Regions from separate parts of the Halobacillus sp. H74 genome, predicted to be linked through region 1. Evidence: riboswitches for the same ligand, from Rfam matches in the RefSeq annotation. Region 1 holds a riboswitch; each other region holds the start of a gene.
What was found. A riboswitch is a leader RNA that binds a small molecule or an ion and turns the genes downstream of it on or off. The one in region 1 is predicted to bind S-adenosylmethionine.
Positions count from the first base shown of each region.

Region 1 (7,383 bases):
TGTCTCCAGAAGAATATAAAGAAATGATAAATGAAGATTAATTCTTATTAAATTTACAAGCAATTGTACAGACAGGGCTACATATGCTTCCTTGTCTGACATGATCGCGTTTGATCTTATCATGTTCAGACCATGCCCCTTTGGCATGGTCTGTTTCTATATAGAAGGTGATGAAGATGGATGGAGAACGTATTGTCATTGTAGAAGGTATCACAGACAAGAAGAAGCTGAAAAAGGTGCTGGATGAAGAAGTTGAAATCATTTGTACTCATGGGACCTTAGGAATAGAGCGCATGGAAGAAATGATTCTCGATTTTAATTTGGATGAACGCTCTGTCTATATTTTAGTTGATGAAGACGATTCAGGCTATAAGTTGCGTAAGCAATTAACTGAAGAGCTCCCCCACGCAGAACATATTTATATTGACAAAGCTTTTCGTGAAGTGGCGGCGACCCCTGAGCCCGAGATAGCTAGAGCTTTGCTGAGCAGGCATTTCAATGTAAAACCGATTTATCTAATTTAGGAGGACTCCTGTGCAAGAACTTGTACCTAATGAAACCGTAGAAATGATTCGTGCTGATAGAATAACACTCACTTTTGTACAAAGCCCTTTTTGCGGTACCTGTCACTTGGCGAAAAAAATGCTTTCCACATTGGAAGCTTTGTATGAAAAAGATATTTTCCAAGAAATGAACGCTTCTCTTCACCCATCACTGATGGAGCACTTTAAGATTAAAAGTGTTCCCTGCCTTTTGGTGACCAGAGAAGGAAAAGTGATTGAAAAAATTTATGCATTTCATTCTGTTCCATTTATGAGGGACAAAATATCTAACTATGTAGAATAAGTTAATAATTACCCGGGAAATGACGAAGGGCTCCTCCTCTTGCGAAATTACGAATTGGGAGGAGTTTTATGTTGGTGACTTTTAAAGAAGAAGACATTGTAAGTCGAAGTGCTGGTTTGATATTTTGATTCAAGTCAAAGTACTCGAGTTATTTCCAGTGGTGTTATGTATGATTTTCCTGCACTGCCCCCATAAAGGGAAGTCCTGACAAGGGAGTAAAAGAAAAGGAGTCGGATGACAATGCATTGAACTCTCCCTTGCCACGACCTTATATGAAAAGTAATCCATAGTAATGTGTTAGGGGGTGTTGCTGATGTTATCTAAATTAGGGCACCGAGAGATTCTACAACATCCAAAAAGGATGCTTGATCGCCAAAGCGGTCATGAATGTTTCCTTGTTGATCGATGATGATCGTCGTCGGAACGCCCTGGCAAGCATACAAGTCATATGTCATACGTCCCTCATCAACGAGAGTCGGTTGATTTAAAAACTTTTCAGCGAATTCAACGCCTTCTTTTACATCCCGTTCCCTTCCTGAAACATTTATAGTTACCATCTTCACTTTTTCGTGATCCACAGTACTGTAAAGCTGTTCTTTCTTGGGAAGGTCTTTTCCACAATCAGGACACCAAGAGGTCCAAAAGGTCAGGACGATAACTTTCTCTATGTCATCCTCCAGGTTATAAGTTGATTCTCCAGTAATATAAGGGAGTTCAAAATGAGGGGCTTGTTCTTTCATAATCATTCTCCTTGTATAAGATGAAATTAACGTTTGACGTTATTCTCAACCCCATGCTAACATATATTATAATTTCATAACGACATCTTCACTTATCCAGAGTGGCGGAGGGACTGGCCCGACGATGCCCAGCAACCGGCAAAATAATGCACGGTGCTAATTCCAGCAAAGTCATCAGACTTTGACAGATGAGAAGAGACAGACAGGGAATCTCTTCTATTTTGAAGGGGTTTTTTTAGTTTCAGTTGATAGAGGATATCATTGCGGTCGTTTGTTAAAGGATACTTTGACACTCATTCATCCAAATAATTTTGAAATTTGTCGAAATACCACGGGTTATAGTTGACACAAAATTCCCACAGTGCTAGAATCCATCTTGTGATGCTAAAGTGAGTTAAAGTAATAATAAGTTAATATGCTAAAATCTCTTATCTAGAGTGGCGGAGGGACTGGCCCTGTGATGCCCGGCAACCGGCAAGTGAAAACTTGGTAAGGTGCCAATTCCTGCAAAGTTGAAATTCCTTTGGCAGATGAGAGAACAGATATTAAGACGACACAAAAACGCCTTTCTGTTCTCATAACAGTAAGGCGTTTTTTTGAAATGGAGGGAGACACCATGATTTCAATCGAAGGCTTATCGAAAATCTTCCATACGAAAGACCAAGAAGTTAGAGCGGTGGATGATTTAAGTCTAAATATAGGCAAAGGAGAAATTTATGGAGTAATAGGTTACAGTGGTGCTGGTAAAAGTACCTTCATTCGACTTTTGAACCGTTTGGAGGACCCCACTGAAGGAAGTATTACTATGGATGATCAAAATTTGACAGCTTTAAGTAAAGGGAAGCTTAGAGTCGCCAGGCAAGAAATAGGGATGATTTTTCAGCATTTCAACCTTTTATGGTCACGAACGGTCTATGATAATATATCCTTCCCTTTAGAAATTGCAGGGGTATCCAAAGGAGACCGCCAAAAAAGGGTTAATGAATTGATTGAACTTGTAGGGCTGAGTGGGCGCGGCAATTCATACCCTTCACAATTGAGTGGAGGACAAAAGCAAAGGGTTGGAATCGCCAGAGCTTTGGCTAATAATCCAAAAGTGCTGCTTTGTGACGAAGCTACTTCTGCCTTGGATCCCGAGACTACAGATTCAATTTTAGACTTACTTGTCGATATCAATGAAAAATTAAGCTTGACGATTGTTCTCATTACTCATGAAATGCATGTCATCCGCAAAATTTGTCACCAAGTAGCTGTCATGGAACAGGGGAAAATCGTTGAGCAAGGTGATGTACTAGATGTATTTTTACATCCAGAAAAAAAAGTCACTAAAAGATTCGTGGACCAAGTAATGGGGGATCCGGAAAAAGAAACTTCCATGCAGTTGATCAAAGATAATTATCGAACTGGTGAAATCATTAAGCTTCACTTTGTTGGTGAGAGTACTAACCAAGCTTTAATCAGTGATATATCAAGAAAATTCGAGTTAGATGTAAATATCCTTCATGGGAAAATCACTCAAACCCAAAAAGGGGCGTACGGAACAATGTTCGTCCAGTTTGACGGGGAACAGAGTGAAATTGAGAGAGCAATAGAGTATATTGAATCGACCTCTGTAGAAGTGGAGGTGAATCCTCATGTTTAATCAGTTATTTCCGAACGTAAGAATGGAAGACATGATAACAGCTACAAATGAAACCATTTATATGACACTGATTTCTGTTGCTGGAACGTTCGTTATTGGATTATTACTAGGTTTATTACTTTATTTATCTGGTCCAGGGGGGCTCTGGCAGAATAAAATGCTGAACTGGGTCACAGCATCGCTTGTTAACATATTTCGTGCCATTCCATTTATTATTCTGATTTTGCTATTATTCCCGTTTACGGATTTCTTAATGGGTACGATTCGAGGACCTAAAGCCGCTTTGCCAGCTTTAATCATAGGAGGAGCGCCATTTTATGCACGTCTGGTAGAAATTGCATTGAAAGAAGTGGATAAAGGTGTTGTAGAAGCAGCCAAATCAATGGGGGCTAAATACTCAACAATCGTTTTCAAAGTACTGCTGCCGGAATCAAAGCCAGCACTAATCTCCGGGATTACTGTCACGGCCATTGCATTGATTGGTTATACCGCTGTAGCAGGCGCGATCGGAGCTGGTGGTTTAGGTGACTTTGCTTATTTCTATGGATTCCAGCGTAGTAACTGGGATGTAGTGTTTATGTGTACTGTCATCATCATTATCATTGTTTTTATTTTCCAATTCATCGGGGACTTAGCAACCCGTAAATTGGATAAAAGATAAAAAATATATATTAAAGGGAGAGTTTATAAAATGAAAAATATTTGGACAGGCGCACTTGCCTTATTATTTGTACTTGTACTTACTGCTTGTGGTTCTTCTGAAGATAATACTTCAGGTTCTGAAGAAGGAGGAAGTGAAGGAAGCTCTGAAATTAAAGTCGGGGCAACGAGTGTTCCTCATGCGGAGGTTTTGGAAGAGGCGAAACCACTTCTTGAAGAAAAAGGCATTACATTAACGATTGAGGAGTATCAAGACTACATTTTACCTAATAAAGATTTGGCTGAAGGACGTATTGATGCTAACTATTTCCAAACCATTCCTTATTTAGAATTACAAGAAGAAGAGAATGATGGATTTGATTTCGTGAACCTTGGTGGGATTCATATTGAACCAATCGGAGTTTATTCTCAAAAATATGATAACCTGGAGGATGTAGAAGAAGGTACAACACTTGTTATGAGCCGTTCTGTTTCTACTCATGGCCGAGTTCTTTCCTTATTAGAAAAAGAAGGACTGATCAAATTGGATGAGAATGTTGAAAAAGTGGATGCTACGGTAGATGATATCGTTGAAAATCCTAAAAATATCGAATTTGATACGGGTGTTGATGCTGCAGGACTTCCAGAAGTTTATAAGCGTGAAGAAAATGTACTAGTTGCCATTAATACGAACTATGCTATAGAAGCAGACCTGTCACCAAAAGAAGATGCGATAATTCTAGAGGGTACGAATTCGCCTTATGTTAATGTGGTAGCAGCTCAAAGCAAAGATAAAGATAATGAAGCACTCAATCAATTGGTACAAGTCCTTCGCTCTGAAGAAATCCAAACCTTCATTAAAGAAGAGTATAATGGAGCCGTTGTACCTGTTTCTGGTGATGCAGAATAACGGATAAAATGAGTGACTGCTGTTGATACTAACGGCAGTCACTTTATTTTTTTAGGAGGTAAAAAGATGCAAGAGAAAAATATGACATGGACTCAGACATATTTACATGATTATAAAGAAGGTATAGGGGTATTCTCAGACCATATGCCGGAAGTGGCTCATAAATTCAGCCAATTCACAGAAGAGTGCTTTAAAGAGGGGGATGTCTCCCAAAAGCATAAGCAGTTGATGGCACTTGGGATCAGTATCGTTGCTCAAGATGAATATTGTATGATTTATCATACCAAAGGTTGTGTAGATCAAGGGGCGTCAGAAAAAGAAATCCTTGAAGCTTGTGGCGTAGCTGCTGCTTTTGGTGGAGGAGCAGCTCTCAGTCAAGCCGTTACCCTCGTCCAGGATGCATATATGGATTTAACAACTAGTATCAATTGATTGAATAATTTGAATATTAAAGAAAAAAAGATGTATTCTTTAAACAGAAAAGAATTAAACGCTTACATCGCACCAAACGACAGTTGAGGGTCTTATTTGGACTTTCACGGTGTTTTGTCTAACGTATAATGCTGTGATATTCTAAATTATGTAAATAATCTGAAAGGATTGATTCGTTATTAGTGACGATCTGCAATTGAATTACACTGCTGATATGGAGAAAGCCATGCACCAAGCGCATAACATGAGTTATGCGGAGTACAGCAGAAAGTTGGATACGCGATTAGAAGTAGAAGAAAAGCGCCAACGTGAATTCGAAGAGAGTCAGAAAATGATTGCCCAGGTCGACCGTCAATTGCATAGATAATTTATTTTGATTGAATCAGGTGTCTTTAGCCACCTGATTTTTTCATGTTATAATAAGGATGAGTAATGAAAATATTGGTGATTTGTGAAACTGGTTTCTTCTATTCATATTAGTAGGAAAAAGTTGATAACAAATACTAAATGATATAAGATTGTAATGAGAATAAATTGAGAATGGTTCTTTGATCCCTATCAACCAGGACATTCGATAATAATAGATACTGGAGGTATACATTATGTCAGGATCAACTTTAGAAATTAAAGATCTTCATGTAGAAATTGAAGGTCAAGAAATCCTTAAAGGTGTTAATTTAACAATCAACGGTGGTGAATTCCACGCTGTTATGGGACCCAACGGAACAGGGAAATCCACCTTGGCTTCTGCAATTATGGGACATCCTAAATATGAAGTGACAAAAGGTGAAGTATTGCTTGATGGCGAGAACGTTCTTGAAATGGAAGTAGACGAACGTGCGCAGGCTGGTCTATTTCTTGCAATGCAGTATCCAAGTGAAATCAGTGGAGTGACAAATTCTGACTTCTTACGTTCATCTATCAACGCGCATCGGGAAGAAGGCGATGAGATTTCATTGATGAAGTTCATTAAAGAAATGGACGCAAAAATGGATACACTTGATATGGATAAAAACATGGCCCAGCGTTACTTGAACGAAGGTTTCTCCGGCGGTGAGAAAAAACGAAATGAAATCCTTCAATTAATGATGATTCAACCAGCGATCGCAATTCTTGATGAGATCGATTCTGGTCTTGACATCGACGCTTTGAAAGTTGTAGCACAAGGTATCAACGAAATGCGCAACGAAAATTTTGGTTGCTTGATCATTACCCACTATCAGCGTTTGCTGAACTATATCACTCCAGATAAAGTTCACGTTATGATGCAAGGTCGCGTAGTGAAATCCGGTGGTCCAGAACTTTCTCGCCGCCTGGAAGAAGAAGGGTACGAGTGGATTAAACAAGAACTTGGCATCGAAGATGAAACAATCGGCCAAAAAGCGTAATCAAGATAGGAGGGTAATCATGACAGTAGAAGTCTCACTACCATACGATAAAGAGTATGTCACACAATTCTCCCAGGGCTTACAAGAGCCGGAATGGATGAAAAACCTTCGTCTTAGCGCCTTGGAGAAATCTGAATCTCTTCCATTACCAAAACCAGATAAAACGAATATCTCGAAATGGAACTTCACTGAATTCGATCATCACGTTTCCAGTGATCCGATAGATTCTCTGGATGATCTTCCTGTAGAGATTAAAAACTTCTTAGATGAAGAAAAAGAACAACAAAACCTTGTTATTCAACGGAATCATACAGTTGCATATGGAACAATTGATCAAAAACTCAAGGATCAAGGTGTTATTTTCACTGACATCTCTACTGCACTCCAAGAGCACAGTGACTTGGTTGAAAAATATTATATGAATGATGCTGTGCATGTAGATGAGCACCGTTTAACAGCTCTTCATGCTGCACTGATGAATGGCGGTATTTTCTTGTATGTTCCTAAGGGCGTACAAATTGAAGACCCTATTCAAGCGATTTTTTGGCAGGAAGATCCTAAAGCTTCTCTGATCAACCACATTCTGGTTGTAGCTGAAGAAAATAGCTCCGTAACGTATGTAGAAAATTATATATCTCATAATAAAGAAGAAAAAACATCAGCAAATATCGTTACAGAAGTCATTGCAAAAAATGGCGCAAAGGTATCGTTTGGCGCTGTTGACAATTTTGAAGCTGGCACGACGGTCTACACAAACCGCCGTGGTGTTGCCTATCGTGATGCAGT
Region 1 covers NZ_JBQQCI010000004.1:507,156-514,538, forward strand. The annotation lists gene gcvH (glycine cleavage system protein GcvH) at 1-41, shown strand, start outside; gene ACTWPX_RS11770 (toprim domain-containing protein) at 177-524, shown strand; gene ACTWPX_RS11775 (thioredoxin family protein) at 535-846, shown strand; gene ACTWPX_RS11780 (TlpA family protein disulfide reductase) at 1,167-1,586, opposite strand; SAM riboswitch class I at 1,676-1,781, shown strand; SAM riboswitch class I at 2,012-2,123, shown strand; gene ACTWPX_RS11785 (methionine ABC transporter ATP-binding protein) at 2,203-3,228, shown strand; gene ACTWPX_RS11790 (methionine ABC transporter permease) at 3,221-3,889, shown strand; gene ACTWPX_RS11795 (MetQ/NlpA family ABC transporter substrate-binding protein) at 3,920-4,777, shown strand; gene ACTWPX_RS11800 (carboxymuconolactone decarboxylase family protein) at 4,844-5,209, shown strand; gene ACTWPX_RS11805 (hypothetical protein) at 5,436-5,576, shown strand; gene sufC (Fe-S cluster assembly ATPase SufC) at 5,812-6,597, shown strand; gene sufD (Fe-S cluster assembly protein SufD) at 6,617-7,383, shown strand, end outside.

Region 2 (7,383 bases), on a different contig from region 1:
GGACGAAGATCGCCTCCATATAGATATGTACATTATCGTGAGTTATGGTACAAAGATTTCTGAAGTGGCCCATAACGTCCAATCACAAGTGAAATACACATTAAACAAAACAATCGGATTGTCTATCGACTCTGTGAATATTTTCATACAAGGAGTCCGGGTGACAAGCGAATAGGCAGCAGTTGTAGTCAAAGGAGGAAGTAAGCGTGACGTTACAAAAGTTAGACGGCAAAACCTTAGCCGAAATGATTTTGCAAGGGGCACATCATTTAAAACAGAAATCACAGATGATTGATGCATTGAACGTTTTTCCAGTGCCGGACGGGGATACAGGGACGAATATGAACTTGTCCATGACTTCTGGGGCGGAGGAAGTAAGAATGGTCGATCGGAATCATGCAGGCATCGTTTCTAAATCACTATCCAAAGGGTTATTAATGGGTGCGCGCGGGAACTCCGGCGTCATACTTTCCCAGATTTTCCGTGGATTTTCCAAAGTGGTCGAAGAGAAAGAAACTTTAACGACGAAAGATTTCTCAGATGCGCTTCAAGGAGGCGTTACCACTGCTTATAAAGCTGTTATGAAACCTGTGGAAGGTACAATTTTGACGGTTGCAAAAGATGCTGCAGAAGCTTCTGTCGATCTCGCTGAGCAGGAAAGCGACTTCATCCCTTTCGTAGAAGGTGTTGTTGCTGCTGCAAAAGAATCGTTGAAGCGGACGCCTGATCTATTACCTGTTTTGAAAGAAGTCGGAGTCGTAGACAGTGGTGGTCAAGGATTAGTGACCATTTATGAAGGTTTTCTTGCCAACTTGAAAGGGGAAGAACTTCCTGATATCGATGATACGGTTTCCATGGATGATATGGTAAGTGCCGAACACCATAAGCTTGCCCAAGACTTTATGAATACAGAAGACATTGAATTCGGTTACTGTACAGAGTTCATGGTCAAATTCGAAGAGGATAAATTAGCAGAGACTCCTTACGATGAAGATGAATTTCGTAATCAGTTGAGCGAAATCGGTGATTCCCTGCTCGTTGTTTCTGATGAAGATTTGATCAAAGTTCATGTCCATGCAGAATACCCTGGTGAAGCCATGACACTAGGCCAAAAGTACGGAAGTCTGATCAACATGAAAATTGAAAATATGCGTGAACAGCATACTTCGATTGTCGGTAAGAAGAAAAAAGAAAAGCCGAAGTCAAATCAAAAAGCGGAGTACGGAATTGTTACAGTAAGCATGGGGGAAGGCATCAAAAAATTATTTGAAAGTCTCGGAGCCACTGTGGTCATCCAGGGTGGTCAGACGATGAACCCAAGTACACAGGATTTATCTGAAGCCATCAAAGAAGCTCATGCTAAACGTGTGTTAGTTTTGCCGAATAACAAAAATATCGTGATGGCTGCTGAGCAAGCGGCGGAAATCGCAGAAGATGAAGTTGTGGTCATCCCGACTAAAACCATTCCTCAAGGCATGAGTGCTTTATTAGGATTTAATCCTGAAGCAGACCTGATGGCGAATAAAGATGAAATGATCAGCCTTATGTCCGTCGTGAAAACCGGTCAAATTACGTATGCGGTAAGAGATACGCAAATCGATGGCCTGAACATTGAGAAAGATCATTTCATGGGGATTGCGGATGGCAAAATTTCCTCAACTGATCAAAATGCCCTGACAACAGCTAAAACGCTGTTAAGTCAAATGATTGATGAGAACGAAGATGAAATACTGACGATTCTGACAGGGGAAGACGTCGAAGAACATGAAGTCACAGAGCTTGAAGAATACCTTGAAGAAACATATGAAGATTTAGAGGTGGAGATTCACGTGGGTGGTCAACCGATCTATTCTTATATTTTCTCCATTGAATAGAAAAAAGTACCCTCACCTGTGAACGGATCTGCCATACGCGAAGGCTCAGAGTATTAGCTCTGAGCCTTTTTTCTGTTAAAAGGGATAGGCAGTCAAGTTTGACTGCGGAGGTTCGTACGTTTCAGTTTGACGTACTTTTTTACAGAATGAACGATTGCCACAATATAACCAGCTATCAATAGAGAATAAATCAGGACGGTTCCTGTGCTATTGAGAGGTATGGTGATCATAATGGTTCTTACATTAGTCAATACGATGAACCCTCCGGCAAGTACTCCGAGGACGAGCGGAGGCATAATACGGACAAGCCATGCTGCAAGAGGTGCAGCTATCACACCGCCGATGATGAACGCGAACACCAACAGCCAACTGAATTGTTCCCATCCTAAAAAAGTCAAAAATCCAAGTGTTGCTGAAATAGTCACGATGAATTCACTTGTGTCCACAGTCCCAATCACTTTACGCGGCTCGATCTTTTCACGTGAAAGAAGGACAGGCGTATTAACCGGCCCCCATCCTCCGCCACCAATCGAATCGAGAAACCCACCGACAAAACCTAATGGGTAGATAAATCGCTTGTTCAGCGGCTTGTCGCTTTTATTGAGCGTTTTATTCCGATTAAGTGAAAGAAAACGGACTACGATGTAAATTCCTAAACCCAGAAGAAAAACGGATATGTATGGGCGAATGGTTTCACCAGGGATGCGACTTAATAAAGCTGCACCGAAAAATGCACTGACCGCGCCGGGCAGGGCCAGTTTTAGGACAAGTCTCCTATCGACATTGCCAAACTTGAAATGAGAGAATCCGGAAGCAGCTGTTGTGGCAACCTGGGCCATATGAATAGAAGCAGAAGCAACTGCAGGTGCCAGGCCATAAGTGAGTAAGATTGAGGAAGATGTCAGGCCGAATCCCATACCAAGGGCACCGTCAATTAACTGGGTGAAAAATCCTACCAATGCGAAAATTAATAATTTATTCAAAAACAACCTCTCCTTTGATTAAACATATAAGTTTACTTGGTTTTATGGTTGAAGAGGTCTGAAAAAGACATAAATAAAACCTCTCCAATGAGAAGAGGTCCAAATAAAGCCTCTCCTTATTTCTCAGACGAGTTGTCTGCTGGAATGAGCACCTTTCAGTGTGGTTGCTGCGGGATCGTCAGACCAGGTTCCTCCCCCGACTCTTCATAAGGATTCAATTTTTAAAATGATAATATATCTAAAACTAATGGACACTGAATGTTATGTCAAGAACTAATTCCGAAATTAACAGAAAAATTGTAATTTTTTAAAATGGTATTGACATATCTATAAAAGGAGCCTAAGATTTGTATCAATTAGTTTTTCAGAAAACTTAATCAACCTATCCTGTTTTCTTATCATGAGAGGTGGAGGGACTGGCCCTTCGAAGCCTCGGCAACGGGTCTGATGTTAGTTGATCAGACACTGTGCCAATTCCAGCAAGTGGTTGAACCGCTTGGAAAGATAAGAAGAATGGTTCTTACTTTACCGAGTAAATACCTTTCTTCTTATCCACGAAGAAAGGTATTTTTGTTTGAAGCAATGAAAGGAGGAGCTTATGGAAAACGATATTGTCACTTATGATCATTTTCCGGGGGATCCATTCACAAACCATCAACCAGATGACGAAACGAAGGGTGCACTTGATGTCATTCATTGGGCTTATGGACAATACGGGTCAGATGTTGTATATGCTTGCAGCTTTGGAGCAGAAGGAATCGTTCTCATTGATCTTATTTCAAAGGTGAAACCAGATGCTGAAGTAGTCTTTCTAGATACTGGCCTTCATTTCCAGGAAACCTATGAATTGATTGAAAAAGTGAAAAATAGATACCCTGAATTACGAATTCACATGAAAAAACCTGAACTGACAGTAGAGGAACAAGCGGAGGAGCATGGGTCAGCCTTGTGGAAACGCCAGCCGGATCAATGCTGTTATATTCGTAAAATCAAACCTCTTGAAGATGCACTCTCAGGTGCGGCGGCCTGGTTTTCTGGCCTCAGACGTGAACAGTCACCTAGTCGGAGTAAAACTGATTTCGTAAATAAGGATGAGCGTTTTAAGTTAATCAAGGTATGCCCCCTAATTCATTGGACATGGGAAGACGTTTGGCAATATATCCGACTAAATCGCTTGGATTACAATGAATTGCATGATCAAAACTATCCGAGTGTCGGCTGCATCCCTTGCACCTCGCCAAGTACAGACGAGAGCCGGTCGGGCAGGTGGAAAGGATTCAATAAAACAGAATGCGGACTTCATACAGCTGGAAATAACAATAGCTGAATAACAAAAGGAGGAATTATAAAATGTCTATCATTACACCTCATGGAGGAAAATTAATTAATAAATGGAGTAATAATCAGCAGGAGGATTTTACAGGGAGTATTGAATTGGATGCGATGGCATTAAGTGATGTCGAGCTGATCGCGAATGGTGCCTACAGCCCTCTTGAAGGATTTTTAAATCAAGCAGACTACGATTCTGTAGTCGAGAATCTCAGACTTGCAGATGGGACACCGTGGAGTATTCCGATCACCCTTCCGGTGGATGAAGCGACAGCCGCTGAGTTGCAGCAAGGAAATCGAGTGAAATTAGTGAAAGATGGAAAGGTTTATGGAGCCATTGAAGTATCTGACATATATCAACCGGATAAAGAGAAGGAAGCCGAAAATGTGTACTTAACTACTGATCTGGGTCATCCCGGGGTGAAGAAGTTGTTTGGCCGACCAGATCATTACGTAGCTGGAGATATTGAAGTATTTCAAAGCTCAACAAAAGAACATGATGATCGATTCTACCTGGACCCTGCGGAATCGAGAGAGTTGTTCCAACAGTTGGGTTGGGAAAAAGTCGTGGGCTTTCAAACGAGAAATCCAGTACATAGAGCCCATGAATATATCCAAAAGGCGGCTCTTGAAACTGTAGACGGCTTATTTCTGAACCCACTGGTCGGGGAAACAAAGAGTGATGATATCCCAAGTGATGTTCGAATGAAGAGCTATCAAGTCTTAATTGATAACTATTACCCGAAAGATCGTGTTACATTAGCCGTTTTCACTGCAGCTATGCGCTACGCTGGTCCGAGAGAAGCTATTTTCCACGCTATTGTACGGAAAAACTTTGGCTGTTCCCATTTCATTGTCGGAAGGGATCATGCAGGTGTAGGCGACTATTACGGGACTTATGATGCACAGAAAATCTTCAGCCATTTTGAAGAGGATGAATTGGAAATAACGCCATTATTTTTTGAACACAGTTTTTACTGCAAAGCCTGTGAAGCGATGGCATCGCATAAAACTTGTCCACATGAAAAAGAAAATCACGTCATTCTTTCTGGCACAAAAGTGAGAGAACTATTACGAAATGGAGAAAAACCGCCAAAAACATTCAGTCGTCCTGAAGTAGTCGAAATTCTGATCGATGGATTACAAGAAAAGACCGCAGGAGTGAAAGGGTGACTCAAATGGAAAGGAATATAACCTGGCATCAGGCGTCTGTCAGCCAAAAAAATTACAGAAATAAAAATGGCCATCACAGCGGAGTGATCTGGTTCACCGGACTCTCAGGATCTGGTAAGTCCAGTATTGCGAACCAGCTGAATCATCTCCTCCATGAGAGAGGGATTCATACGTACCTGCTCGATGGTGATAACATCCGCCACGGACTAAATTCGGACCTGGGGTTCTCAGCAGAAGATCGGGAAGAAAACATACGCCGGATCGGGGAGGTAGCTAAACTGTTCGCAGATAGCGGCGCAATTGTTCTGACGGCGTTCATTTCCCCCTATCAAAAAGATCGGGACCGTATCCGTGCTTCTCTCCCTGAAGAAGACTTTTTAGAAGTGTATGTTGATTGTCCGATCGATGAATGTGAAGCAAGAGATCCTAAAGGGTTATATGAGAAAGCAAGACAGGGTCATATCAAAGGATTCACGGGGATCGATTCCCCCTATGAAGCACCGATCGACCCTGAACAGGTGTTACACTCCTTCGATTATGATGTGAAAAGCTGTGCCGATCAACTGCTGGTCTTGCTTGAAGAAAAAGGGTGGATTAAAAAAGGAGCGTGACAGGATGTCTAAAGTTTATATCGTTGGTGCAGGACCTGGAGATTACGATTTAATCACTTTAAAAGGATTAAAAACAATCCAACAGGCAGATGTCATTTTGTATGACCGTTTGATAAACGAAGAGCTACTGAATGAAGCAGGGGAAAATACCGAAATGGTTTTTTGCGGTAAACGGCCGGATCATCACGCATTATCCCAAAAGACTATCAATCATCTATTATGCAAATACGCTCTTCAAGGCAAAACAGTTACACGCTTAAAAGGCGGTGATCCCTTTGTCTTCGGACGGGGAGGAGAAGAGGCGGAAGAATTGGCACGCAAAAACATTCCGTTTGAAATCGTCCCTGGAATTTCGTCCGGTGTCGCCGCCCCCGCCTATGCAGGAATTCCTGTGACTCACAGGGAGTACAGCTCTTCAGTCGCTTTCATTTCAGGCGTCAGCAAGCTTGGAGAAGATGAAGAAGAATATTGGGAACACGTCGTTAAAAGTATGGATACCTTGTGTATTTATATGGGGGTGAAGAAATTACCCGACATCTGTGATCGCCTCCTGAAATATGGGCGGGAAGCAGATACACCCATCGCCCTTGTGCAATGGGGAACGACAGAGCAGCAAAAAACGGTTACAGGGACTCTGACGACGATCGTGGAAAAAGCTCGTCACATCGAGAATCCATCAATGATTGTTGTGGGAGATGTAGTCAAACTCAGAGAAAAACTGCAGTGGTTTGAGCCTTATGCTGTAGAAGAAACGGCAGCCATCGAGTCCGTTGTAGGGTAGAAAGGGGTAGCCTGATGAAAGCTGTGTTATATGTCAGCCATGGAAGCAGGAGAAAAGAAGCGACAGATGAAGCACTCCACTTTCTTCATACCGTCCATCAACAGATAGGAGTATCTCTCCATCACATTTGTTTCTTAGAACTTGCTCACCCGGATTTTCATGAAGGAATTGAACGGTTAGTGCGAAAAGGAGCGACAAAGGTAGCTGTTTTACCGGTATTATTATTAAGCGCTGGTCACTATTTTAAGGACATTCCTGAAAAAATAGAGAGAGCGAAAGCCCGGTTTCCTCATATTGAATTCTCTTACGGCGAGCCGCTCGGTGTCCAAGAGAGAATTGTAGATGTGCTAGTGGATCGTATCCAACAAACAAGTGCAGTGATTGATACCGAGACAAATATTCTTCTTGTAGGAAGGGGGAGCCGGCACCCCGACACGAAAACGTCAATTGAAAGGGTTGCTCGTATCCTTAAGAAAAAAACAGGAGCACCTAGCGTCGAGGTCTGTTATTTAGCAGCTCTGTCGCCAAGTTTTGAGGAAGGTCTCAAAGAATCTGTAAATCACAATGAAAAAACCATCGTCGTTCCTTACTTATGGTTTACAGGGGTATTAATAGAGTCGATCCAGCAGAAA
Region 2 covers NZ_JBQQCI010000002.1:68,071-75,453, forward strand. The annotation lists gene ACTWPX_RS03565 (Asp23/Gls24 family envelope stress response protein) at 1-175, shown strand, start outside; gene ACTWPX_RS03570 (DAK2 domain-containing protein) at 207-1,874, shown strand; gene ACTWPX_RS03575 (sulfite exporter TauE/SafE family protein) at 1,967-2,857, opposite strand; SAM riboswitch class I at 2,971-3,070, opposite strand; SAM riboswitch class I at 3,250-3,368, shown strand; gene ACTWPX_RS03580 (phosphoadenylyl-sulfate reductase) at 3,456-4,184, shown strand; gene sat (sulfate adenylyltransferase) at 4,208-5,359, shown strand; gene cysC (adenylyl-sulfate kinase) at 5,365-5,970, shown strand; gene cobA (uroporphyrinogen-III C-methyltransferase) at 5,975-6,751, shown strand; gene ACTWPX_RS03600 (sirohydrochlorin chelatase) at 6,766-7,383, shown strand, end outside.
Region 2: it holds a riboswitch for S-adenosylmethionine, as region 1 does, so the genes downstream of both, ACTWPX_RS03580 (phosphoadenylyl-sulfate reductase) here and ACTWPX_RS11785 (methionine ABC transporter ATP-binding protein) in region 1, are expected to answer to the same signal.

Region 3 (7,383 bases), 240 kb from region 1:
CGGGCTTTATGGTTTTGCTTCTGATTCATTGACAGAAGGCTATGAGCCGTTGAATGGAGATGGACTAGTTGTTGCGAATCCAAAAGATGAGCCATATCAGACGTATTCCTGGATGGTCATGCCGAATGGTACAGTCATCAGCTTTGCCAATTTCTATGACTTGAATGGACTGAAAGTCAGCGAGATCGGTCAGCAATCTGAACAATTCCAATTCGATCATTTTGGTGGAACCTTAGCTCCTTCTCTTAAACTTTCTATTCATAAAGATGAAACTAGAATCGTCAAAGAGATGGACGCTGGCATATTCAAATAAACACTAAAGTCAAAGGCTATATGCCTTTGACTTTTCAATTTGTTTAAAAATTTGATTGTCTAGTCAAAAAAATCCATTTTTAGTTAACGTGATATTATCGTGGATAGAAGAACACCAAACGGTTAGTGCAATAGCATCTTAGGGGGTTCACTCGCCATAGTGCGAAAAATTACCACTACTATATGATGGTAAAGCTATGGGTGGTTATTTTTTTGCGAATAAGACAGTATGAAATCATCAAGAAAAAAAGCTGACTAACCCCTCTAGTCAGCTTTTCCCTTTACTCTGCCGTATTTTCTTTCAAGGCTTTAATCGTACCGGTATGTACCCCTTCATGGTACAATGTGAAATTCAGAATTTCTCCAACTGTCGGCAGGGATAAGAAGGCTTCTGCCGCTTCATCATCCAGCTGCCCTGCGAGCGCTTCCTTCAGTCTAGCCGGCTGTTCCTCAAGCTCTTGCTTCAGCTCAGCAAGTGTCGGGATGTCGCCATGCCAATCGGCCGGTTTTGTGCCTGGTGCGAACAGTTTAAGATAGCTGGACGGCGTTTCGATCGGTTTGCCGCCGAACTTAGCAATCAATGAGTTTTGCACCACGTAAATGTGTCCGAGGTTCCAGCGGATCGTGTTCCTGAATCCTTCCGGCTGTTTATCCGCCTGTTCTTCTGTGACATTGTCCAATTCCTTCAACGTCGCTTTTCTTACCAGGTTGATCTGTTGAAAAATCTGTCCTTCGTTCATGTTATCATCTCCCTTCTTACCTATAATTCTAGCTTTCCACCTTACCGTCCTCAAACATTCAGCTCAGACTTGCCTTGGTTATATCTCTATATCAAACCAGTCAATATCCCATTTAGATCAGCACTAAATAAGCTCTTCCCAAATTACTAAAGGAAAGCCCCTATTGTTGAAGATTTGAAATTGAAATATAATTTAAAAGAACTCAAATGTTTTATTATATTCTTTATGTAATAACCATTAAACTTCCCTAACTATGGATTTTCCTTTGGTTTGATCTTTATCAAGCCATTGCCAATCTTCATGTAGCTCAATTTTCCCCTCAGAGTTTAAGTGGGGAACTGATTTGCACTTCCCTCCTCTGATTTCATTTGATGTGTTCACATGATTATATCGGAATTCTAAAGTGTCATCGGTATTTACTATTCCTACTAATTTCCCTTTGACTATCTCTCCCCCTGAGTAATCAGCATAAAGGATATTTCCTTCTTGATAGTAGTCAAAATAAGTTTTGGAAGATACTTCACCACTTTCCGTATTCTCTATTGAAACAAATTGGCGATTATTATAATGAATCATTTAATCCCTCCTTGAACTTGTAAGCTACAATATTATCATACAATTTTTAAAATTTGAATAAAAAAGGAGACATCCACTATTTTTGAATCGCCCCTATTCCTGAAGACTAGAAATCGAGATAACATTCATTACAATCACTAGATCCTTCCATTTCCTTAAGATACTTTCTTAGCGACCACAAACCATAAAACCAAATCCTCTTTGTTCCCAGCTGGATCTGTTTCTGTTTGAGTATGTAATGTCAGCTCTAAAACCTTAAAGTTAGATGGTAATTCATGGTCAATTTCTTTTTCATCATAAAAATGCAATGACTTACCATCATGTAAGAAGGTATTTTCCTCAATTTCTTCTCCAACCCCGAAATTCTTATGGTCTTCAGTAGATATGCAAGTAAAAATCATTAAACCTTCCTGCTTTAATAGCTTATTCATTTGGTTCATAAGTAAAGTACGTTCATCTTTTAAAAATAGGTGTAAAACATTTGATAAATAAATCGCATCAAAATTCTCCTTAGTATCATTTGGTTTAAGTACGTCTTCCACTTGATACTCTATGTTTCTTTCTCGGCACTTATGTTCCTGCATGCAAGCTTTATAGCTTCTGATGAGACATCTATACCTTTAACCTTAAATCCACTTTGAGCTAATTCTAAACTATTACTACCGTAACCACATCCTGGTACAAGGATTGAACGGATATGGTTATCTCTTAGATGCGGCAAGCTCATATCCACTGAAGGACATGGTGATCCACCCCAAATTTCCCCTTCTTTAAAACGTTCGTCCCAATACTTGGCCTGTGTTATCAATAGCTCTCCCTCCATATGGTTGCATTTATATATTACTACCAATTATTGCAAATCAGATCACTGAAGTCGATGTATTGCTCTTTTCTATTAATTTTAACTATCCAATTTGACAGCCTCGAAACCCCATGCTAGTATTTCTTTTAATCATAAATCATAATCTCTTATTCAGAGAGGTGGAGGGACTGGCCCTATGAAACCCGGCAGCCGAATCAATATACCTACGTTGATTTAGGTGCTAATTCCAGCGAAGCAAGTGCTTTGAAAAATAAGAGAGGTCGAATGTCTAAACCTCTCAAATTGAGAGGTTTTTGTATTTATGAAGAAAATTTAATATCGTATATCTTCAGGTGCTGCCTAAACCACTTCGATCTTAGGCAGCTTAAAAGGGAAGTCCGGTGTAAGTCCGGCACGGTCCCGCCACTGTATATAGGAGCAAACCTGCTTGCATGCCACTATCTTATTTATGAATCTCGATGGGAAGGCTCAGGTTTGTGTTGAACATAAGTCAGGAGACCTGCCTGTTGAACGTACACTAAACCTACGAGGAATAGGGAGGTGTTTTGGCGCGCATGCATTTTACGTCCGTATGAGTTTTTTAACGTCATAACCATCTCTCTAATAAATAGAGGGATTTTTTTATTGAAAAAATCATTAGGAGGCATCGTGATGACAAGTGTAATAACTTCGACAATTGGTTATCCCAGAATTGGTGAAAAACGAGAATGGAAAAAGTCACTTGAACGCTTTTGGCAAGGTGGAATTTCTGAAAATCAATTATTGGATGAAATGAAAAAAATTCGCCTTGACCATTTACAAAAGCAAATGGATAAAGGGGTTGACCTTATTCCTGTAGGGGATTTCACTCTCTATGACCACGTGCTTGATACGTCTTTTATGTTTGGTCTGATCCCTGAACGCTTCGGAAACTATAATCAAAGTGACTCCCTTAATACTTATTTTGATATTGCCCGTGGAAATGATGAAGTCGTAGCCTCTGAAATGACAAAATGGTTTAATACAAATTATCACTACATTGTCCCTGAAATTGATGGAAATTCAAATCCTGAATTAATCAATAATTTCCCTCTTCATTATTTTAACGAAGCAAGAGAACACCTTGGCATTATTGGTAAGCCCGTCCTTTTAGGTCCAATGACTTTCATTACACTTGCGAAGGGTGTTGAAAAAAACAAGGGAAACTTCCTTTTGAAGAAGCTTGTCCCTCTATACATCCAAGTGCTTCAAGAACTGAAAAACGCCGGGGCCGAATGGGTGCAGTTCGATGAACCGATCCTTTGCACTTCTACTACAAAAGAGGATCTTCAACTCTTCAATGAAGTCTATGAATTGATCCATAGGCAATTGCCGGATGTAAACATCTTGATTCAAACATACTTTGAAGCCGTCGATCATTATGAAGAAGTCGTCTCACTTCCTGTGGCTGGTATCGGTCTTGATTTCGTTCACGATAGTGGGAAAAACCTGGATAATTTGAAAACATACGGTTTTCCAAAGGAAAAAGCCCTCGCTGCTGGTGTAATAAATGGAAGAAATATTTGGAGAGCAGACCTGGAAAAACAGCTAACACAGCTGGAAACAATTTTAAAAAAGGTAGATAACGAACGTCTTATTGTGCAGCCTTCCTGCAGTTTATTGCATGTTCCTGTAACCATAGAGACGGAGAAGGAGATTGATCCTGTATTGAAAGACGGTCTCTCTTTTGCTGATCAAAAATTGCAGGAAACAGCCCTCTTGACGAAAGCATTAAACGAAGGAAAAGAATCAGTGGAAGAAACATTGACTAAACAAAAGGAAGCCCTTATCCAGTTATGGGGGGACAAGGAACAAAAGGATTCCTCAAAAGATCGAACGAATACATGGGAAGAACAAAAAATCGGAAGAGCCTCTGATTATCGTACTCGTCAGAAGCTTCAGGAGAAATATTTCAACCTCCCATTACTTCCGACAACGACAATCGGCAGTCTCCCTCAAACAAATGGGATTCGGAAAGCGAGAATGAATTGGAGAAAAGGGGAGTGGACAGACTCCTACTATGAAACTTTTATTAAAAACAATATATCTGAGTGGATCAGTCGACAGGAAGAATGGGGACTGGATGTTTTAGTGCATGGGGAATTTGAGCGGAACGATATGGTTGAATTTTTCGGTGAGAAACTGGAGGGATTTGTATTTTCAAGGTTTGGCTGGGTGCAGTCCTATGGATCTCGCTGCGTCAAACCACCGATTATTTATAAAGAGGTTGTCCACCAGCAACCGATGACGTTGAAGGAAATAGCCTATGCGCAATCGTTGACAGATAAACCGATAAAAGGAATGTTAACAGGACCGGTCACAATTGTTAATTGGTCCTTTGTTCGAGAGGATATCAGCAGATTTGAAGTAACAAAGCAAGTTGCTTTAGCTTTACAAGAAGAAGTAAAAGCCTTGGAAGATAAGAGTATTCGTATGATTCAAGTCGATGAACCTGCCTTACGCGAAGGATTACCACTTAAAGAAGAAAAACAGAACGATTATTTAGAAAAAGCTGTATATGCCTTCAAACTTGCAACGTCGTTGGTCAAAGATGAAACCCAAATTCATACACACATGTGTTATTCCGAATTTGGAACGATTATGACTACCATCGACCAATTGGACGCAGATGTCATTTCTATTGAAGCCGCGCGCAGCCATGGAGAAATTGTAGCTGACTTTGAGAAAATATCCTATGAAAAAGGAATTGGTCTAGGAGTTTATGACATCCACAGTCCTAGAGTTCCGCATGTGGAAGAGATGGAAGCAAACATCCTCCGCGCTTTACGAGTCCTTCACCCTCGTCAATTCTGGGTCAATCCTGACTGCGGATTGAAAACCAGAGGAACGGAAGAAACCGCAGCTGCTCTCACAAACATGGTTGAGGCAGCGCGAAAGGCACGTGAGAAAGTAAAACAAAGTGTAAGTGGTTCCTGAAAATTTTCATACTTTTAAACGCTCAGGGATTAATCCCTGAGCGTTTTGTTTCCTTTGTAAAGAAGCGGGAGCATACAACCTGATAGATTGAAGCAGCCATCTTCCCCATTAACAATCATTATACAACCTCCAAATACATGACTTGAACATCTATAACCTTTGTTATCAATAAACACCTCTGATAAACTCATGCACTTCTTTTTGATAAAAATCACGTAACTGTTCTAGATCTCCCTCACTAAACGGCTTTACCTCAACAGCCGACAAATTGTCTTCCACCTGTTTTCGGTTACGGAATCCTGGAATCACACTTGTCACTTCTTCCTGCTGCATGACCCATCTCAAAGCCGCCCTGGACATATTTCCCCGCTCTTCTGCGATCCAATTCAACTTGCTGCTCAGCTCCACACCTTTTGGAAACTCTAATCCTGCGAAGGTTTCCCCGACATTGAACGCTTCACCATCACGGTTGAAGTTCCTATGGTCATCTTCTTCAAATTTATGTGTTTCTGTATATTTACCTATCAGTAACCCACTCGCCAAAGGTACGCGCGCTAAGATACCCACACCCTTGTCCTTTGCTGCAGGGAATAATTGCTCCAAGGGCTTTTGACGGAACAAATTAAAAATGACTTGCAGGGCGTCTGCATTCGTATTTTCCAACATCGACCGACTCGACACTAACACCGTAGTTTCGGATTTTCCCTTCTTGCTTCAACTTTTCGAGTACTTCAAAAACACGTCCATCTTCCAAAATCTCAAATGGTGGACAATGATTGATAGAGGTCGATTTGATCTCTATTCAACCTACGTAAACTATCCTCTAAATAAGAAGAAACCTGGGCCATCGTATACGTTTCCGGACTATGAATATCGCCTTGCCGGCAAAATTTTGTAGCGATATGAACCTGTGATTCTTTTCCTTTCAAGGCTTTCGCTAAAAGCTCTTCACTATGACCCATCCCGTACACATCGGCTGTATCAAAAAAGTTCACTCCGCGTTCGACGGCCAATTCAATTGCTCTTAAGGCTTCTTCATCATTGGTCTTTCCCCAGCTGCCTCCAATCGCCCACGTTCCGAAACCCAGTTCACTGATTTTTAAATCTGTCTTTCCGAGTGTATTATAATTCATTCCATTCCCTCCCTTTTGTAATAAACACAACAACAAAATCCCCATATCCAGAATACTTAGTTTCGAGGCTTTTGTATTCGGAGAAGGTGGCTGGGAAAACGGGTCATCCAGCTCTACCGCGGAAAGCGAGTCGTTGAGGCTACTGAAGAACTGCAACTTTCTGAGTTATGCATCAAAGAAAAAAGAGTGATCTTCTTATTTAAATCGAAGAAAATCACTCTTTTTTAGATGGTCCGCTGTTGATTCCACGATGAGCGTTCGGTGGTGACGCCTGCGGGAACAGCACGAGCCGAAGATCCACTTGGTCAAGTGATTTTCTTGACCAAGTTAGCTGAGGCCGTGCCCGCGGCAAGCATCCACCGACAAGCGATTCGTGAGAAGCAACAACCTTCTCCATTAACGATAAGCAACAAGACGTTCATTCAAATCTTTCGTTTGTTCATAAACATCCTGGTAGATGCCGAACAACACCTCATACTTCTCCACTCTTTCTTGATCAGGCACATAAGTCTTATCCACCGTCAAAAATTCATCTGCACAGCTTTCAAGAGATTGGAACCAGCCACAACCGTAAGCGGCAAGCATGGCCGCTCCCATACCCGGCCCCTGTTCACTGGAAAGTTTGACGACTTCAGCGTTGAAAATATCTGCCTGCATCTGCAGCCAGTAATCATTCTTAGTCCCGCCGCCAGTCGAAACGATAGTATCAATTTTTTTGCCATGAGCACGGAAGATCTCGAGTGATTCTTTCAAGGAAAAAGTGATCCCTTCCATGACGGCATGTGTGAAATCGTTCCTTGTATGGGAGTGATTCATACCGATGAAGCTGCCTCTTATAATGGCA
Region 3 covers NZ_JBQQCI010000004.1:265,319-272,701, reverse strand. The annotation lists gene ACTWPX_RS10615 (glycoside hydrolase family 68 protein) at 1-313, shown strand, start outside; gene ACTWPX_RS10610 (DinB family protein) at 594-1,052, opposite strand; gene ACTWPX_RS10605 (n-acetylglutamate synthase) at 1,290-1,628, opposite strand; gene ACTWPX_RS10600 (hypothetical protein) at 1,784-2,170, opposite strand; gene ACTWPX_RS10595 (class I SAM-dependent methyltransferase) at 2,179-2,436, opposite strand; SAM riboswitch class I at 2,595-2,708, shown strand; cobalamin riboswitch at 2,765-2,972, shown strand; gene metE (5-methyltetrahydropteroyltriglutamate--homocysteine S-methyltransferase) at 3,103-5,406, shown strand; partial or broken gene ACTWPX_RS10585 (aldo/keto reductase) at 5,572-6,539, opposite strand; gene xylB (xylulokinase) at 6,936-7,383, opposite strand, start outside.
Region 3: it holds a riboswitch for S-adenosylmethionine, as region 1 does, so the genes downstream of both, metE (5-methyltetrahydropteroyltriglutamate--homocysteine S-methyltransferase) here and ACTWPX_RS11785 (methionine ABC transporter ATP-binding protein) in region 1, are expected to answer to the same signal.

Region 4 (7,383 bases), on a different contig from region 1:
TCAATCCCAATGACAGCAAGGTCGTCCGGTATTCGCAAACCTTTATGTTTCACATATTTAAGCGTTTCAATAAGTACTAAATCATTCCCGGCAAGAATCGCTTCTGGTGGTTTTTCCAAATGAAGCAGTTCTTCTAATTCTGTTTGGAGACTTTGAGAATCTACGCTGATGATGTACTCGTCATGGATGGGGATTTCATTCTTTTTCAAAGTATTCTTATATCCTTCCACCCTCTCTATCCTTGGGGTGGTGTGATGCTTTAGGGAGGTTGTCATCATACCGATTCGTCGGTAGCCCTGTTCAACAAAATGCTCTACAGCAAGGGCAACCGCTTTACTGTTATGAAGCAGAACAGAAGGAATTTCCACCCCTTCCAACTCCCTATCCATAAAAACAACTGGGTAGGAGCTGTCCAACATTTTTTGGTAGAGGTCGCGGTTATCACCTGTCGGGAAAATAATCAGTCCGTCCACCTGTTTTGCACGAAGCATTTTAATATAATGCTTCTCTTTGAAGGGATCGTCATCAGCATTACAGATAATCGTGTGAAAATCAGATTCGTGACATACATCCTCGATAGCCCGTGTCACCTCTGTGGTGAAATTGTGCAAAATGTTGGCCACTATGACACCAATCGTCTTTGTGGACTTCTGTTTAAGACTTCGCGCCACGATATTCGGCTGGTATCCCAACTTTTCAACCGCATCCTGAATGCGCTGTTTCGTCTTCTCCCCCATATAGTCATATCGTTCATTTAAGTATTGGGATACGGTACTTTTCGACACTTCTGCCTGTGCCGCTACATCACCAATCGTTACGGTTTTCATAACTAATCTCCACATTCCTATTGGTACTAAATCGGTTTAGTAAATCGATTTATTAGTATTGTAGACTACATGAAAGCGTTTTACAAGAGGGTAAGGAATCTCTATTTTTATTTGGTTTAAAAGAAAGCCTTAATAGCAAGGGTTCAAGTGTCAAATTTTTTGATAAGTTTTTTAAATTCAGAAAAAGTGCAAGCACCTTGATAAGCTCGATAAATGTGGCGCGAAATGGATATCTTAAGGCTTCGATAGGCTCGGCTATGGAATTTTCCTACTCACCCAACAAGAAATCCCCCTAATTAGCAGGAGGATTACTAACGTAAAATATATAATTTCCCTTTTCATTACACATGAAAGACCTGGATAATGAATTGATATAAGAAATAAATGCTGTAGCCGAGTACAGCTAATCCACTTATCAGCAAAATCGCCTGTCTCCTTCTTCTGTTCAACCATTTCTCACCAAGATATAAAAGAACCGCTAATAAAACAAACCAAAATAACGCACCCAGCAGAACTGCAAGAGGGTAAATAGTAGAAGTGCTATTCCCATCATTCATGATAGGAGTAAGCAAGCCCATCCACCACAACACAGTAAATGGATTAAATGTGGTAATGGCTGCACCTGTCCAAAAGGCCTTCAAATAATGCTTGAAAGGGTATTTAACCCCTAAGCTTTTTGCCCTTTCCCCTACCCCTTCTACGGTTTTGATTTCTTTAAAGATTCCCCAGGCTATATAGAAAAGTACAGCACTGCCAAAGAGCCAAAGAAAAGTAATAATCATAGAGGTCGAGTCAACAAAGGGCATGAGCCACAGAAGAATCGCCGCAAGGATGACAGCATCTCCTACGACGGCCCCAGCTCCTACTATCAAGGCAGAATAAAAACCATATTTGGTCCCATATTTTATTTCTTCCCCATTACTTGGGCACGTGGGCGATGAAACGACACCAATGATAAGGCCGCTTAACAATAATTGAAACATCTAACTAAAACCTCCTCAATTCTATTATTCGAAAAATATCGAATTGTTGTTTAAAAAATTATTCCCTCCCTTTAGAGTTTTGAAAAAACATAACCATCTGATCTACTGTTTTTTGTTCTGCCCAGCACTCAATATTTTTCCCGTTACGTTCCATCCGTATCAATCCAGCACGCCTTAGTTCCCGAAGGTGATGGGAAACAGTGGACGGGGCGATATTTAATCCCTCTCCTAATTCACCCACCGTCATCCTCATCTCTTTATCGGTACTGGATTTCCCTGGAGTACAGTGTTCAGCTAAATATAGAAAAACATTCAGCCGGTGAACATTGGATAGGGCTTTGAAAATCTCGCTGAATTTGTTTAAGTTTTCATTATTATAATTCGACATATTTCGAATTATAAAGAAATACATTACGACTGTCAAATCTTTAACAATTCCCATACATACAGCTGAAAGGGAGCCGTAATATTATGAGGGAAAGCAATAAAATCCATCTTCTCCACACAAAAAATCGAGTATGAAATCCCAGCGATTTCATACTCGATTGCTTTTACTATTCAATTCTTATTGCGGCAGAGGAGCCTCAGCTGAAACAAAGCCCTTGTCCACAAGTTCATTCCAGAAATCTTTCGGAATGTCCATTTGGATCATTTCTAGGTCTTCTTTAATTCTGTCCGGACGTGTGGAACCAGGAATCACTGACTTGACCGCCGGGTGAGCTGTTGAGAATTGAAGAGCAGCTGCTTTCAACGGAACATTGTATTTTTCACCGATTTCCTTCAGTTGATTGACATGATTAATAATGTCATCGCCCGCTTTTTCATAGTTATAATGATCACCGCCAAGCAGTACCCCGGAGTTATAAGGGCTTCCGACCACAATGTCCACATCGTTTTCTTCAGCCTTTGCCATCATACCCTGTAATGCTTGTTCGTGTTGTAAAAGGGTATATTGCGTAGCAGATAAACAGATATCCGGTTTTGTGTCCTCCAGATCCATCGCACGTTCAATCGGTTCTGTCGTATTGACACCTAGTCCCCAGGCACGGATGACACCTTCTTCCCGAAGACGGGACAGCACGCGGAAAGCTCCTTTTCTAGCTTGTTCAAACTTTTCGGTCCATGCATCACCATGGAAATCTGGAGAAACATCATGAACGAAGACCATGTCCAAACGGTCGGTTTGTAGACGTTCCAGACTCTGTTCGATCGACCTTTTCGTTGCTACTTCCGTGTAATCTGTGATGACTTGATTGTTACGGCCATGTTCGAACAGACCTTCATTCTCTTCTGTTTCTTCAGTCATATAACGACCTACTTTTGTGCTTATCACATAGTCATCACGATTATATTTTGATAACACTTCACCTACCCGGATCTCTGCTAAACCAGCGCCATAAAAAGGGGCGGTATCAAAATAGCGCACTCCCTGGTCCCAAGCGGTTTGGATTGTTTTCTGCGCTTCTTCTTCCGGCACGTCCCGGAACATATTACCTAAAGGTGCGGTACCTAGTCCTACTTTATGTTTCAGTGCATTCTCTAGTGATTTCATGAATCTATTCCTCCTTTGAGAAAACCTATAGTTGCATAACCAACTATAGAAAAATAAATCATCTACCAATTAACGGTACATTCTATGTGTAGCCGGCTGGAAGGTTATTAAAACATTATTTACCCTTCATTCCACACTTCGTCGGCAATGTTCACCACATGACGTACTTTACCCCATTGCTGTTGTTCAGTAATTTCATTTCCTTCTTCCGTTGATGCGAATCCACATTGAGGGCTCAAACACAATTGGTCCATTGCTACATAATCGGACGCTTCCAAAATACGCGCTTTCACTCGTTCCGGATCTTCCAAATCACCGAATTTGGAGGTGATCAAGCCGAGAACGATCGAAAGGTCTGGACGCCGGACATGACGAAGGGGTTCGAAACCTCCGGAGCGCTCATCGTCAAATTCAAGGAACAGTCCATCGACATCCAATCCTCCGAAAATCGTTTCAGAAAGCGCCTCATAACTGCCGCTTGTCATAAAGGTGGAACGGAAATTCCCCCGGCAGATATGCATTGTGATGAGCATGTCCGCTGGTCTGTTTGCTATCGCCTCATTGATGGCACGTGCACACAGTTCTGCCACTTCCTCTGGATTTTTTCCCTTCTCTTCGATGGATGTGCGTCCTTCTTCAGAAAAGAAAGTCGTCCATGATGTATCATCAAGCTGAAGATAGCGGCATCCTTCCTCATAAATTTTCTGTATGAACCCTTGGTAGGCAGCTATCAGGTCATCGACAAGGGCTTCATCACTTTCATAAATACCCTCTTCCCTTTCCGCTCGGAATAAAAGCATATTAGGGCTTGGGATCGTTAATTTGGCGACCGCGTCCCCTGCGTTCTTTTTCAGAAAACGAAAGTGTTCTATCATATCATGATCGGTGAAACCCACTTTCCCTGTCACTTTGATTCCGCGCGCTTTCGTTTCCACCCCATCAAATTTCAATCCGCGCTCAGCCTCAAACCCTTCGACCCCATCCAGTCCTTCAAGAAAGTCGAAGTGCCACCAGCTGCGCCGGAAATCTCCGTCCGTTACAGCTTTCAAGCCCGCTTCCTTTTGCTTTTCTACTAATTTAATAATCTCTTCATCTTCAATCTTTCTTAATTCCTGTTCTGTAATCTCTCCTCTCTCCTGCTTTGCGCGTGCTTGTTTCAGACGTTCAGGACGTAAAAAGCTGCCGACATGATCTCCTTTGAATGGTTGTCTCTTCACATTTCTTTCTGTTGATACTGACATGGGCTTATCCCCGCCTTCCTTATGATTTGTGATTTCACATGAAACAAAATAACCCCTCTTCTATATAAGAAGAGGGGCTGAATGGAATACGAATCATTTTCTCTTCTTATCTCCAAGCAAATCGCTTCTGGAATTAGCACAGTACTATCGAAAGTCTGCTGCTAAGGTTTCACCGGGCCAGTCCCTCCACCTTTCTGGATAAGAAACAATGTATTTGATTTTAAAGTCTACTATACAGGAAGAACCAGAAATTGACAAATTATTCTGAACTATGATCTTTATCCCCGGAAAAATTCACACAAGAGTATATTCACTTAGCGCTCTATTATTTTCTCAATCTTGTCAAAGGGAGCCCTCAGATGCGTCGTCGGTTTATTGACATGGAAATCGGTCAGATCCAGCATATTGAAGAAGTGATGAGGTGGCTCCTGATCCCGAAATAATAATTAATAAATCATCTTTTTCAATACTTGGTGTAATCGTTTCTCCTGTTACGTAAATTTCATACCCACTATGCATCAACCGCATAGCGAAAGCTTTCCCCATCAAACCAGATCGTCCTTCGCCTGAAACGAAAATACGAGTGGCCGTGGACAGGAGACGGTTTGGATGATGTGCTTCATAGGTCCTCTATCTCTCCTTTCATTTGGAAGCAATGACAGACAGGATTCCGTGCTTTATGATCACCATTCCTACCATGACGTTGTCGGGGGTTACGCTGAAACCTGCGGTAATGTGGATTAATTCCTCCAGCTACTGTCATCTCGGAATTTTTCTTCAAACAAAAATAATTCGTTATCTCTGTTATTGCAAATTCAACCTAACACCTCATATGTTTTCTCTAAACTGAGTCCCTGACCATTAAATGGGGATCGAATCTGTAATTTAGAAGTTCATCTTCTACTTTGTTATTCCTGATCTTATCCAGTAAAGCTTCGGCCCCCATCTTTCCTATTTCAAATGTTGGTTGGGCCACCGTTGTAATCGCTGGTGTGTAGAAGCTGGCAAAAGAAACATCATCAATACCAATGACAGCCAGGTCTTCAGGAATTTTCATACCGTTTTGTTTTGCGTATTTCAATATTTCGATCAATACAAGGTCATTTCCGGCGAGGATTGCTTCAGGAGGTTCTTCTAAGTCCAATAACTCTTCAAGCACCCGCTGGATATTCGTAGGCTCCGCACTTTTCACATACTCTTCAACAAAAGGAAGCCCTTCTTTATGAATGGCTTTTTCATAACCCTGAATACGTTCTAACCTCGGCGTGATGTGATTGATGATAGAAGTGGTTATCATGCCGATACGACTGTAACCTTTTTGAACGAAGTGTTCTACAGCCAGGCCTGAAGCCATCTCATTATCTAATAAGATTGATGAAATAGGAATATCTTCCACTTTACGGTCTAAAAAGATGACAGGGTAGCGATCCTTGAGCATTTTTTCATATAATCCTCTGTTATCACCTGTAGGAAAGATGATCAGCCCATCTACTTGTTTCGCTCGTAGCATTTCGATATAATGCTTTTCTTTTTCAGGGTCATCATCTGCGTTACATATGATGGTGTGATAGTCAGAACTGATACATACATCCTCAATCGCCCTTGTTACTTCTGTTGTGAAGTTGTGTAGAATATTTGCTACAATCACTCCGATCGTCTTTGTAGATTTCTGCTTAAGGCTTCGTGCAACAATATTAGGTTGATAACCCAATTCTTCAATTGCTAGTTCAATTCTCTGTTTCGTCTTTTCACCCATATAGTCATATCGTTTATTTAAATATTGAGAAACTGTGCTCTTTGATACCTTTGCGTGTGTAGCAACATCGGAAATAGTCACCGTTTTCATTTGAACTCTCCATATCTTTAAATATATTCCGTATAATAAATTCGGTTAGCCCACCTATTATTAGAGTATACAAGTGAAGGGCGACTCCATCCACTTATTCCCCCTATTCAGTTATCAAGGTTAGAAACGAGGATGCGGCTGTCTTGCCATGAGCCCCCTATAACTTGGAGAGATGATAAGGCATTTTCCCTTACACCTTGACTAAGCCCGCTTTCTCCACATATTGCTCTGCCAGTTCTTGAAGTTCTGTCCAATTCTCACGTTCGATCAACGATTTATTAACGAGAGAACCTCCTATTCCCGCAGCTACCGCACCAGCCTCCATGAAGGATTGAAGATTATTAAGATTGACGCCTCCAGTTGGCATCATTTGGATGTGGCTTAAAGGTCCGCTGACATCCTTCAGGAACTTCGGCCCAAGCACATTGGCAGGGAAAACCTTCACCATATCCGCTCCCCATTGATCTGCAAGGTGCATTTCAGTGGGAGTAAATACGCCAGGGATCATAATAACCCCCTGTTCTTTTGTGTATTCGACTGTCTCTTTACATAAAATCGGAGCAAATATAAAGTCAGCACCTGCTGAAATCGCCTTTTCTGCCTGTTCCTTATTCATTACCGTCCCAGCACCGATGACTGCTTTCTCTTCAAACTCCTCTTTCACTTCCGTAATGACCCGCAGGGCATCCTCCGAATCCATCGTAATCTCTATTCCTGTCACTCCCCCGTCGATAAATGCCTGAACAAGAGGCTTCACCTTAGCTGGATCCACTTTTCTGATGACAGCAACAATACCTGAAGATAACATGTGGTCGAAAAGATTTCTATTCATGATATCTTCCTCCTTCCTTTAATCTATTTTTTACACACCGGAATACGCGAGGAATCCACCATCCACAGGGACCGTGATACCTGTGACAAAACCAGACATCTC
Region 4 covers NZ_JBQQCI010000001.1:479,278-486,660, forward strand. The annotation lists gene ACTWPX_RS02295 (substrate-binding domain-containing protein) at 1-827, opposite strand, end outside; gene ACTWPX_RS02300 (LysE family translocator) at 1,169-1,810, opposite strand; gene ACTWPX_RS02305 (ArsR/SmtB family transcription factor) at 1,869-2,252, opposite strand; gene ACTWPX_RS02310 (aldo/keto reductase) at 2,376-3,362, opposite strand; gene ACTWPX_RS02315 (5-methyltetrahydropteroyltriglutamate--homocysteine S-methyltransferase) at 3,482-4,603, opposite strand; SAM riboswitch class I at 4,707-4,808, opposite strand; partial or broken gene ACTWPX_RS02320 (SIS domain-containing protein) at 5,003-5,191, opposite strand; gene ACTWPX_RS02325 (hypothetical protein) at 5,213-5,347, shown strand; gene ACTWPX_RS02330 (LacI family DNA-binding transcriptional regulator) at 5,445-6,449, opposite strand; gene ACTWPX_RS02335 (bifunctional 4-hydroxy-2-oxoglutarate aldolase/2-dehydro-3-deoxy-phosphogluconate aldolase) at 6,640-7,281, opposite strand; gene ACTWPX_RS02340 (SDR family oxidoreductase) at 7,312-7,383, opposite strand, start outside.
Region 4: it holds a riboswitch for S-adenosylmethionine, as region 1 does, so the genes downstream of both, ACTWPX_RS02315 (5-methyltetrahydropteroyltriglutamate--homocysteine S-methyltransferase) here and ACTWPX_RS11785 (methionine ABC transporter ATP-binding protein) in region 1, are expected to answer to the same signal.